Regions from separate parts of the Pseudoduganella aquatica genome, predicted to be linked through region 1. Evidence: predicted binding sites of a transcription regulator. Region 1 holds the regulator's gene; each other region holds the start of a gene.
The links. Region 1 encodes FNR, which switches genes on or off when oxygen is low (the NO sensors DNR and NnrR bind a similar motif). Its sites were predicted from a motif close to TTGATNNNNATCAA; they were not measured.

Region 1 (3,271 bases):
GGCTCCGGCATCAGCATATTGATGTTGCGGCCCGCCACCTCCGCCTCGCGGTAGCCGAACATGCGCTCGGCGGCGGGGTTCAGGCGTTCCAGCATGCCGTGTTCGTCGATGGTGATAATGCCGTCCACCGCCGTTTCAAACACGGCGCGCATGCGCGCTTCGCTCTCCTGGAGCGCCTGTTCGGCGGCCTTGCGGGCGCTGATGTCGTGGATGGTGGCCATCACCATGGTCTGGCCGTCCGGGCTGCGCAGCGGCGACAGGCTGACCTCGACCGGGAATTCGCGTCCCTCGCGGTGGCGGCCGGACAGCTGGGCCCCCGCGCCCATCGCGCGCGGATGCGGCTCGGCGGTGTAGCCTTCGCGCAGCGCCTGGTGGCCGTGGCGGAAGCGTTCGGGTATCAGCGTCTCCACCGGCAGGCCCTGCAACTGCTCCTGCGTGTAGCCGAACAGCGCTTCCAGGGCCGGATTGGCGAGCGCAATCGCGCCGCCGCGGTCTACGATGAGGACGGGATCGGTGGCGGCTGCCAGTAGCCAGGCCAGGCTTTGGTCGGCGATGGGGGGATTTTGCATGCCGCAATCATACGAAAGATGCCCGCCCCGGTAAAGCCTTAGTGTCCGCAGCGGAAATTCGGCGGCAATTTGACCTGGATCAAACCAGCCACTGACGCGGAACGCCCGCTTCCCATACAGTTACACCCATGGGAACGGCGGAGAACGCAATGCACTCGGTAGACAGCGAAACGGCGGCGGAACTGGAGCGCATGCTGTTGAGCGAGCGGGCGCGAGCGGCGCGCAAGCAGGCAACGTGGGAGCTGGAGGTGGTGGAACTGGCGCTGGCGCGGCTGGCGGACGGCAGCTACGGCGCATGCCGCCAGTGCGGCGCGGCCATTGCGCTGGCCCGCTTGCTGGCGCAGCCGTCGGCTGCGCACTGCCTGGCTTGTCAGCAAAACATCGAGCGGCGCTACCAGGTGGAACAGGAATAGAGGACGGGAAGCAGGCGGGGCGCCAGACAGCGCCTCAGGCGGCTTCGCACTCAGGGGCAAAGCGGCCGGCGGCCAAGTCTTGCAGGCCGGCCAGATCCAGGATGCGCAGGTCGCGGTTGTTCAGGCTGATCCAGCCGGCCTTGCGGAAGCGCGCCAGCAGGCGGCTGATGCTCTCGATGGTCAGGCCCAGGTAGCCGCCGATGTCCTCGCGCGACATGCGCAGCTGGAAGCTTGCAGGCGAGAAGCCGCGCGCCGCGTAGCGGGCGCCCAGGGAGGTCAGCATCAAGGCCAGGCGCTGTTCGGCGCGCATATTGCCCAAAAATAGGGCAACCGCCTGTTCGCGCTGGATTTCACGCGCCATGACGCGGTGGAACTGGTGCATCAGCTCGGGCACTTCGGCCACCAGCTCCTGCAGGCGGCCAAAGGGGATTTCGCACACTTCGCTGTCCTCCAGCGCCACCGCGCTGCAGCTGTGCTGGCCGGTGCCTATCGCTTCCATGCCCAGCAGGTCGCCGGCCATGTGGAAGCCGGTAATCTGCTGCTCGCCGCGCTGGTTCACCTGCGCGGTCTTGAAATGCCCCAGGCGCACCGCGTACAGGCTGCCGAATCCCTGCCCCATGCTGAACAGCTGCTCGTCGCGCTGCACTTTGCGGCGGCGCGAGATGATCTGCTCCAGGCGGTGCATCGCATCCTCGTCCAGTCCCTGCGGCAGGCACAGGCGGTTGAAGCTGCACAGGCCGCAGCGCGGCTGGGGCTGCGCCTTGGCTGGGGCGGAAGATGCGATGTGGATGGTGGCGGTGGTCATGGTCGGCTCCGGTGCATGGGCTGCGCTGTCGATGCGGACAGTATCGCCCGCACCGGGCCTGGGCGGTATCGGGTATTCCGGCTGGCTGCTGTAGGGGATCCCCTACAGGCCAGCTCAGAAGGTGATTTTCAGCGCCGACGGCGCGCCGCCCAAGGCGCCGGGCGCGCTGGAAATACCCTCCACCGTCAGGCCTTCCTGGGTCTGGCGGAATGGCAGCGCGCCGTCGCGGCCCAGCTGTTCCACGCCCCTCACCTTGCCGGCGCCCGGTCCCAGTACGCGCAGCACCACCGAGCCGTCGCGCGGCGCGCCGATGGCGTAGACCGCCGTGCCCTTGGATGTGAAACGCCATCCCTCCTCGCCGAACTGCTTCCAGGGGCGGGTGCCGTAGATGGCCTCGCCATTGGCGTCCAGCCATGCGCCCACGTCCAGCAAGGTGCGCTGCTGCTCCTCGGGGATGGTGCCGTCGGCCTTGGGCGAGAGATTGAGCAGGTAGAAGCCGCCCTTGCTCGCCGTGTCGACCAGGCGGCCAATAATGGCGGCGCCGCCGGCCACCTTCATGCCGTTGGTGTAGCCCCACGTGCTGCCTATGGTGTCGTCCACCATCCACGGGCCGGGCCGGATGTCCGGCGGCGAGCGCACGCCTATCTTTTCAAAGTCGATAATGGATCCGACCTGTTGGGCGTCGTCGTTGCTGGGCGCGTAGGCGACGAATTTGGTGCTGATCGAGACTTCCTTGTTCCAGGCCTGGGCGCGGTTGTAGTAGTAGGCCGCCACGCGCAGCTTGAGCGGGTCCAGCACGCGCAGGTTGACGCCGTTGTCGAACCACAGAATGTCGGGCTGGTACTGGTCGATCAGCTCCAGGTTGCGGTTCACCCAGTCGGTCAGGAAGCGCGCCATGGCGGGCTGGCTGCGATCGGCCACGTTGTAGAAGGCCGCCCATTCCGGGTCGTACAGGTCGGCCTTGGCCGCTTTCAGGCGGGCTTCCAGCGCTTCGGGCGGGTTGATGAAGGTGAAGTTCTCCACCCCGTGGTTGGACACGCCGAACTTCATGCCCTCCTTGCGCACGGCGGCCGCCAGTTCGCCTATCAGGTCGCGCTTCGGTCCCATGCGCTTGGCGTTGAAAGGCGTAACATGGCTGTCCCAGAGCGCGAAATTGTCGTGGTGCTGGGCGGAGGGCATCACGAACCGGGCGCCGGCGCGGCGGAACAGCGTGGCCCACTGCGCGGCGTCGAACTTCTCCTGCTTGAACCGGGGGATGAAATCCTTGTAGCCAAAGCGTTCCGGCGGCCCGAAGGTTGCGGTGTGCCAGGCCAGGTCGGCGCCGTACATATGCTTTTCATACCATTCGTTGTGGTAGGCGGGCACCGCGTACACGCCCCAGTGCATGAAGATGCCGAACTTGGCGTCCTCGAACCAGGCCGGGGTGCGGTAATTCTTGCGGATAGACTCCCAGTCCGCCGCGTAGGGGCCGGGCGGCAGCGGCG
Region 2 (3,271 bases), 2.5 Mb from region 1:
ATCGAACATGCAGCTGGCGCGTAGGGCGGGTTAGGCGCGTGCGCCGTAACCCGCCGAAGGGGAGCGCCGCCAGCCGACTCGGCATCATCCATGGCGTCAAGCCGCGTTGCTGTGCGAGCCGCAGCCCGAGGGCGGCAGCACCGCTTCGCCGCGCGCCGTCGCCAGCCGGATAATCTTGCGCGGCGCAGGCTCGCCTTCCTCGAAGAAGAACTTGTCCTTGCCGAAGGCCGGCACCAGGTCATCCATCCACGTCGCGTCCGGATCGTACTTGGCGTAGAAGGGCTTCCGCACCCAGTCCGCATTGCGCGCCTGCAGGAACTGCAAGGCAAACACCTTCTCTCCCGCGATGGTGGCCACGCCGTCTATCACCACCTTGCCCGGGAAGGCGCTCATCGACGGCCCGCGCACCGTGCGCGACAGGCCGGACACCATCTGGTATGCCTGCTGGAAAATCTCGTGCGCGCGCGCCAGCGGCAGCTGGAAGTATTCGCGCGGTCCGGTGTCGCGCTCCACAAACATGTAGTACGGGATCGCACCCAGCCTCACGCCGGTGGTCCACAGCTCGGCCCAGCTTTTCGGATCCTCGTTGATATGCCTGATCAGCGGCCCCTGCATGCGCAAGGTGGCGCCGGTGCCGACGATGCGCTTGACGGCCTTCTGCGCAATCTCCTGGCGCAGCTCCACCGCGTGGTTGTAGTGCCCCATGATGGCCATGTTCTTGCCCGACGCGACCACGCGCTCGAACAGGCGCAGCAAGTCGTCCGCGTCCTTGTCGGACACGAAGCGCTGCGGCCAGTACGCCACCGACTTGGTGCCGATGCGGATGTTCTGGATGTGCGCCAGCTCCGGCGCCAGCAGCGGCTCGATGAACTCGGCCAGCGAGCGCGTGTTCATGATGAGGGGATCGCCGCCGGTGATCAGCACGTCCGTCACCTCCTTGTGCTCGCGCAGATAGGCCGCCAGCTGCGTGGTTTCCCTGGCGTCGAACTTCATGTCGTCCATGCCCACGAACTGCGGCCAGCGGAAGCAGAAAGTGCAGTAGGCGTGGCAGGTCTGCCCCGCGCTGGGGAAGAACAACACCGTCTCCTTGTACTTGTGCTGCAGGCCTTTCAGCGGCGCGTCGTTCACGCGCGGCACGTTGTGCGTCATCTGCCCTGCCGGGTGCGGGTTCATGCGCATGCGGATGCCGTGCACATACTTGGCGATGGCCGCGTCGTCCTTCTTCACCAGCACCAGGTCGCGCAGGTGGGCGTACTCCTCCGGCGGCAGCATATCGCGGTGCGGGAACACCAGCCGGTAGATAGGATCGTCCGGCACCTTGTTCCAGTCGATCAGCTGGTCCAGCACATATTCATTGGTGCGGAAGGGCAGCACGTGCGACACCACTTGCGTGGCCTCGCGCAATTCCTCGGGCATCCACTCCCACTGGCGGGCCTGCTTGATGGTCTGGCGGGTGTAAGGCTTGAACTTCACGGGCATGGCGTCTGCGGTCATTGCGATCTCCAGTCTGAAGTGGTTGGCGGCACTTCATCGTAGTTTTCATGCGGTCATTCGCGTTGCCTTACATCAATTTGCGACCGGCTATTTTCTAGAAAGTAAGAAATCTTTGATGCATCTGCATGGCGCGGACATGACTTGCAGCAAGCTTGCGTTATCGCAATTCGGACTCCGCCTGCCGAGCGTAAATTAATCCGACACACACAACCCTGGGAGTCAAGCCATGAAACGACTGATGAACACCGCCCTGCTCTGCCTGGGAATGGCCGCCGCGGCAGCGGCCTCGGCCAACAGCGAACCCACCGAAAAAGACGCCATCGCCATGGCCGAACGCGGCGCCGCCTTCATGAAGGCGAACGGCAAGGAAGAGATGATGAAAAAAATCAGCGGCAAGGATCCGGAGTTCCTGCAGGGCTCGCTGTACGTGGACATGCGCGACATAAACACCGGCATCGTGCTGGCGCACCCGGTCAACCCCGCCATCGTCGGCAAGGACCTGACCGACGTGCCGGACGCCAACGGCAAAAAATACCGCCGCGAGATCATCGAGCTGGCCGCGAAGAAGGGCAAGGGCTGGGTCGACTATATGTACAAAAACCCCACCACCGGCAAGATCGAACCCAAGACCACCTACATCCTGAGGGTGGGCGACGTGGTGCTCGAAGCGGGCATCTACAAAAAATAAGCCTTGGAGGCAGCCATGCTGAACAAAATGCGGATAGGACCGAAACTGCTGCTGGCGCCCGGCCTGGTGCTGGTGCTGCTGGTGGCCACGTCGGCCAGCGCCTGGTACGGCATGGTGCGCCAGAACACGGCCATGGAAAACCTGGTGCAGGTGCGCGCCGCGCGCCTGCAGGCCACCGCCAGCGTGATGGGCGACGCCCGGCTGGCGCACGCCAATATCTACCAGCTGCTGGCCTGGATCAACGGCAGCTTTGCCCAGGCGCGGCTGGACGCGCTGGGCGCGCAGATCAAGAGCCGCCACGCAGGCGTGGACAAGCAATTGGCCGCGCTGGCCGCCGTGGCCGATCCGGCCGAACGCGCCATTGTCGACGCGTCCTCGCAGGCGCTGGCGGCCTACCGCAAGCAGGTGCTGGAGACCATGGAGATCGCGGCCGTGGACCAGTCCATCGCCACCAACTCCATGGCCAAGGCCGAGGCCCAGTTCGTGCTGCTCAACGAGCAGCTGGGCAAGCTGGCCGCCCTGGAAAAGACGCTCAGCGTACAGGCCCACGCGGAGGCGCGCGCCGGCTTCCATGCGCTGGGCGCGACCATGGCCGGGCTGGTGCTGCTGTCGGTGGCGCTGTCGCTGCTGGCCACGGTGCGGGTGCGCGCGGCGCTGCTGCGCGACGTGCGCGCCATCGGCGAAGCGGTGCGGGAGCTGGCGGCGGGCCGGCTGGTGCTGGGCCGGCGCAACGAGGGCCGCGACGAGATCGCCGACACCGCGCGCGCGCTGGACCAGACCATCGCCAACCTGAACCAGACCCTGCTCACCGTGACGGGCGCGGTGCAGGCCATCGACACCGCCTCGCACGAAATCGCCAGTGGCAATCTGGACCTGTCCAACCGCACCGAGCGCCAGGCCGCCTCGCTGGAGGAAACCGCCAGCGCCATGCAGAACCTGACCCAGGCCGTACGGCAGAACGCCGACAACGCGCGCCTGGCCTGCGACCTGGCGGCCAGCGCCAGCGGCCTGGCCAGCAAGGGCGGCGAGGCGGTGGCGCAGGCGGTGCACAGCATGGACACGATACGGGCCAGCTCGCGCAAGATCGTC
Region 3 (3,271 bases), 1.1 Mb from region 1:
GGCGCACAGCGCGGCCGCCTGCAGCAGTTCGCGCTCGAACTCGGTCGCCGGCGCTGCCGGGACTGCCGGGGCGGGCGCCGGGGCGGCGGCCGGCGCGGGCGCGACGTCCTCGCCCTTGTCGAGGTCTATCCAGCAGGTGGCGATGCCGCTGGCCAGCACCGCGTCGAGCTTGGCCTGGTCCGCCAGCAGGAAGCGGCTGCGCCAGAAAGGGCTGGCTAGCCAGGAGCTGTCAAAAGCATGTAAGAACATGCCCAGCCGAAGCTCGGCAACCCGGATCTGCTTCAAATTTTTTGCCATTGGACAAGTATTTTTCTGCAAGCACTGCTATGACGATGGCAGCCCGGGGCGCCCGGCCCCGAAACTGGATTTCCTGCGGTAATCATAGCAGCTAGCAGGCCGGCTCAGCGGCCCGCCGGCCGCGCGCCGTCAAAATTCTTCCCGGTCGGCAACGCTGCCCGCGCCGCCGCGCCCGCACGGGCTATAAAATTGATCCACATCAATTTTCAGCGCGGTTCAGGGCACCAGCACGGCAGCGCCGTCCACGGCGCCGGCGCGCAGCGCCGCCAGCGCCGCGTTGGCCTGCGCCAGCGGAAACGCGCTGGCGTGGGTGCGCAGCGGATAGTCCGCCGCCAGCCGCAGGAAGGCCTCGCCGTCGGCGCGGGTCAGGTTGGCCACCGAGCGCAGCACGCGCTCGCCCCACAGCAGGGCGTAGGGAAAGGACGGCACGTCGCTCATATGGATGCCGGCGCACACCACCACCCCGCCCTTGCGCACCGCGGCCAGCGCCTGCGGCACCAGCGCGCCGACCGGGGCGAACAGGATGGCGGCGTCCAGCGGCGCAGGGGCGCGCTGGTCGCTGCCGCCGGCCCAGCTCGCGCCCAGCGCAAGCGCGAAGCGCTGCGACGGCAGGTCGCCGGGGCGGGTGTAGGCATACACCTCGCGGCACTGGTGGCGCGCGATCTGGCACAGCAGATGGGCCGCTGCGCCGAAGCCGTACAGGCCGATGCGCTGCGCCGGGCCGGCCATGGCATAGGCGCGATAACCGATCAGGCCGGCGCACAGCAGCGGCGCCGCGTGCACGTCGTCGTAGCCTGCTGGCAAGCGAAAGACATAGCGCGCGTCGGCCACCATGTACTCGGCATAGCCGCCGTTCAGATCGTAGCCGGTGAAGCGCGCCTGCCCGCACAGGTTCTCCTGCTGCCGGACGCAGTAGGCGCAGAGGCCGCAACTGCCGCCCAGCCAAGCCACCCCCACCCGTTCGCCCAGCGCGTAGCCGGACACGCCGGCGCCGCAGCGCAGCACCCGCCCCACCACTTCGTGGCCGGGGATGAGCGGCGCCCGGTGCGGCGCCAGTTCGCCGTCGGCGATATGCAGATCGGTGCGGCATACGCCGCAGGCGCCCACCCGCAGCAGCAGTTGCTGCGCTTGCGGCGCCGGCAGCGGCACCCGGGCGGCGCGCAGCGGCTGGCCGGGCCGGTCCAGCAGCATGGCCAGCATGGTCCCGTCCGGGGCCGGCAGATCGGGCAGGGGTGCGCTCATGCGGCCTCCTTGCCCGGCTAGCTGGACGGCGTGGAGGCCAGCTGCACGGCAATGGCCAGCACCGTATCCATGGTGGCCAGGTGCGCTTCGAACCACAGCGGCAGCAGCGACACGGCGTGGCGCGCCGCCGCCACGTCGTCCGGATGCAGGCCGTGCAGCGTGGCCAGCACGCGCGCGTGCTGCTCGCGGTGCGCCGGCAGGCCCGGGTAGCCGATCGCCTCCATCAACGCCTCCTCCGCGCGGAAGTCCTGCTCCAGGCAGTCGACCAGCAAGGCCAGGCCCGCACCGAATGCCTCGTCCGGCTGCGCCAGCAGGTGCGCGATCTGCCCGATCAGGGCCTGGTGGGCCAGATCGACCGACGGTATGCCCACCGCCATGTGCGGCGCCCATGCGATCTGCTCCATAGTGTGCCCTCCTGTTGCTTGCGCCGCCGCGCGGCGCGCAAGCTTACAATAGTCCACCCGCCCGGCCGGCGCAGCGCGCGGGTTTGATAAAAATCAAAAAACCGGCGAATTGTCTTTCCGCCGCTATTCATTGCGCAGCGCCGCAATCGGGTCCATGGCGGCGGCGCGCCGCGCCGGCACATAGCCGAACAGCACCCCCACGCCGGCCGAGAAGGCGAAGGACAGCAGGTTGATGCGGGGGTTGAACAGATAGGGCAGCTGCATGGCGGCGGCCAGCAGCGCGCCGGCCGCCGCCGCCAGCGCCACTCCGATCAGCCCGCCCAGCGTGGCCAGTACCACGGCTTCGATCAGGAACTGCAGCAGCACGTCGCGTTCGCGCGCGCCGATGGCCAGCCGCAAGCCGATCTCGCGGGTGCGCTCGGTGACGCTGACGAGCATGATGTTCATGATGCCGATGCCACCGACCAGCAGGCTGACCGAGGCCACCGCGCCGAGCAGGGTGGTCATCACCCGCGCCGCGCCGGACATGGTGTCGGCCAGCTGGCGCGTGTCGACGATGTTGAAATTGTCCTCGTCGCCGGCGGCCAGTTTGCGCCGCTCGCGCAGCAGCTGGCGCAGGCGCGCCTGCAGCGCCGCGCCGTCGCTGTCCTCCTGCATCGAGATCAGCAGCGTGTTCACGCGCTGGTTGCCGGTGACCCGGCGCTGCAGGGTGCGCAGCGGCAGCAGCACCACGTCGTCCTGGTCGTTGCCGGACGCGCCCTGCCCCTTGGCCGCCAGCAGCGCCACCACCACGCAGGAGAAGCGCTTGATGCGCAGCCGCTCGCCCAGCGGGTCGCGTCCCGGCAGCAGCGCGCGCGCCACCGTGGCGCCCAGCGCGCAGACGGCGGCGCCGGCGCGCTGCTCGCCGTCGTCGAAGGGCCGCCCGGCCGCCAGCGTCCAGTTTGCCGCGCGCAGCCAGCCGGCGCTGCCGCCGGCCACGCTGGTGCTCCAGTTGCGCCCCTGCGCCACCACGGCGGCGCCGGCGCGCGCCTCGGCCGCCACCGCCCGGATGCCGCCGATCTGCGCGGCTATCGCATCGGCGTCGGCTTCGCGGAACGCCGGCGCGCCGCCGCCCGGCCCCACGCGCTGGCCGGGGCGCACCATCAGCAGGTTGCTGCCCAGGCTGGCGATCTGGTCGTGCACGGCCCGCGTGGCGCCGTTGCCCAGCGTGACCATGGTGATCACCGCCGCCACCCCGATCACCACCCCCAGCATGGTCAGGCTGGAGCGCAGCAGCGTGCGGCGGATCGCGCGCAGCGCCAGCAGGACGGCGTTGCTCAGCATGGCGC

Region 2: a site for FNR is predicted at 1,557-1,570, ahead of KT882_RS28180 (KamA family radical SAM protein). Genes of this name have one in related genera too.
Region 3: a site for FNR is predicted at 2,027-2,040, ahead of KT882_RS21795 (bacteriohemerythrin). Genes of this name have one in related genera too.

Annotation. Positions count from the first base shown of each region.
Region 1 covers NZ_CP086370.1:3,840,645-3,843,915, forward strand. Annotated here, with positions in the region: gene KT882_RS17160 (sensor histidine kinase) at 1-569, opposite strand, end outside; gene KT882_RS17165 (TraR/DksA C4-type zinc finger protein) at 719-982, shown strand; gene fnr (fumarate/nitrate reduction transcriptional regulator Fnr) at 1,017-1,787, opposite strand; gene KT882_RS17175 (alpha-L-fucosidase) at 1,902-3,271, opposite strand, start outside.
Region 2 covers NZ_CP086370.1:6,319,596-6,322,866, forward strand. Annotated here, with positions in the region: gene KT882_RS28180 (KamA family radical SAM protein) at 97-1,494, opposite strand; gene KT882_RS28185 (cache domain-containing protein) at 1,721-2,182, shown strand; gene KT882_RS28190 (methyl-accepting chemotaxis protein) at 2,198-3,271, shown strand, end outside.
Region 3 covers NZ_CP086370.1:4,905,176-4,908,446, forward strand. Annotated here, with positions in the region: gene KT882_RS21785 (HD-GYP domain-containing protein) at 1-297, opposite strand, end outside; gene KT882_RS21790 (zinc-dependent alcohol dehydrogenase family protein) at 514-1,497, opposite strand; gene KT882_RS21795 (bacteriohemerythrin) at 1,557-1,943, opposite strand; gene KT882_RS21800 (ABC transporter permease) at 2,067-3,266, opposite strand; gene KT882_RS21805 (ABC transporter ATP-binding protein) at 3,260-3,271, opposite strand, start outside.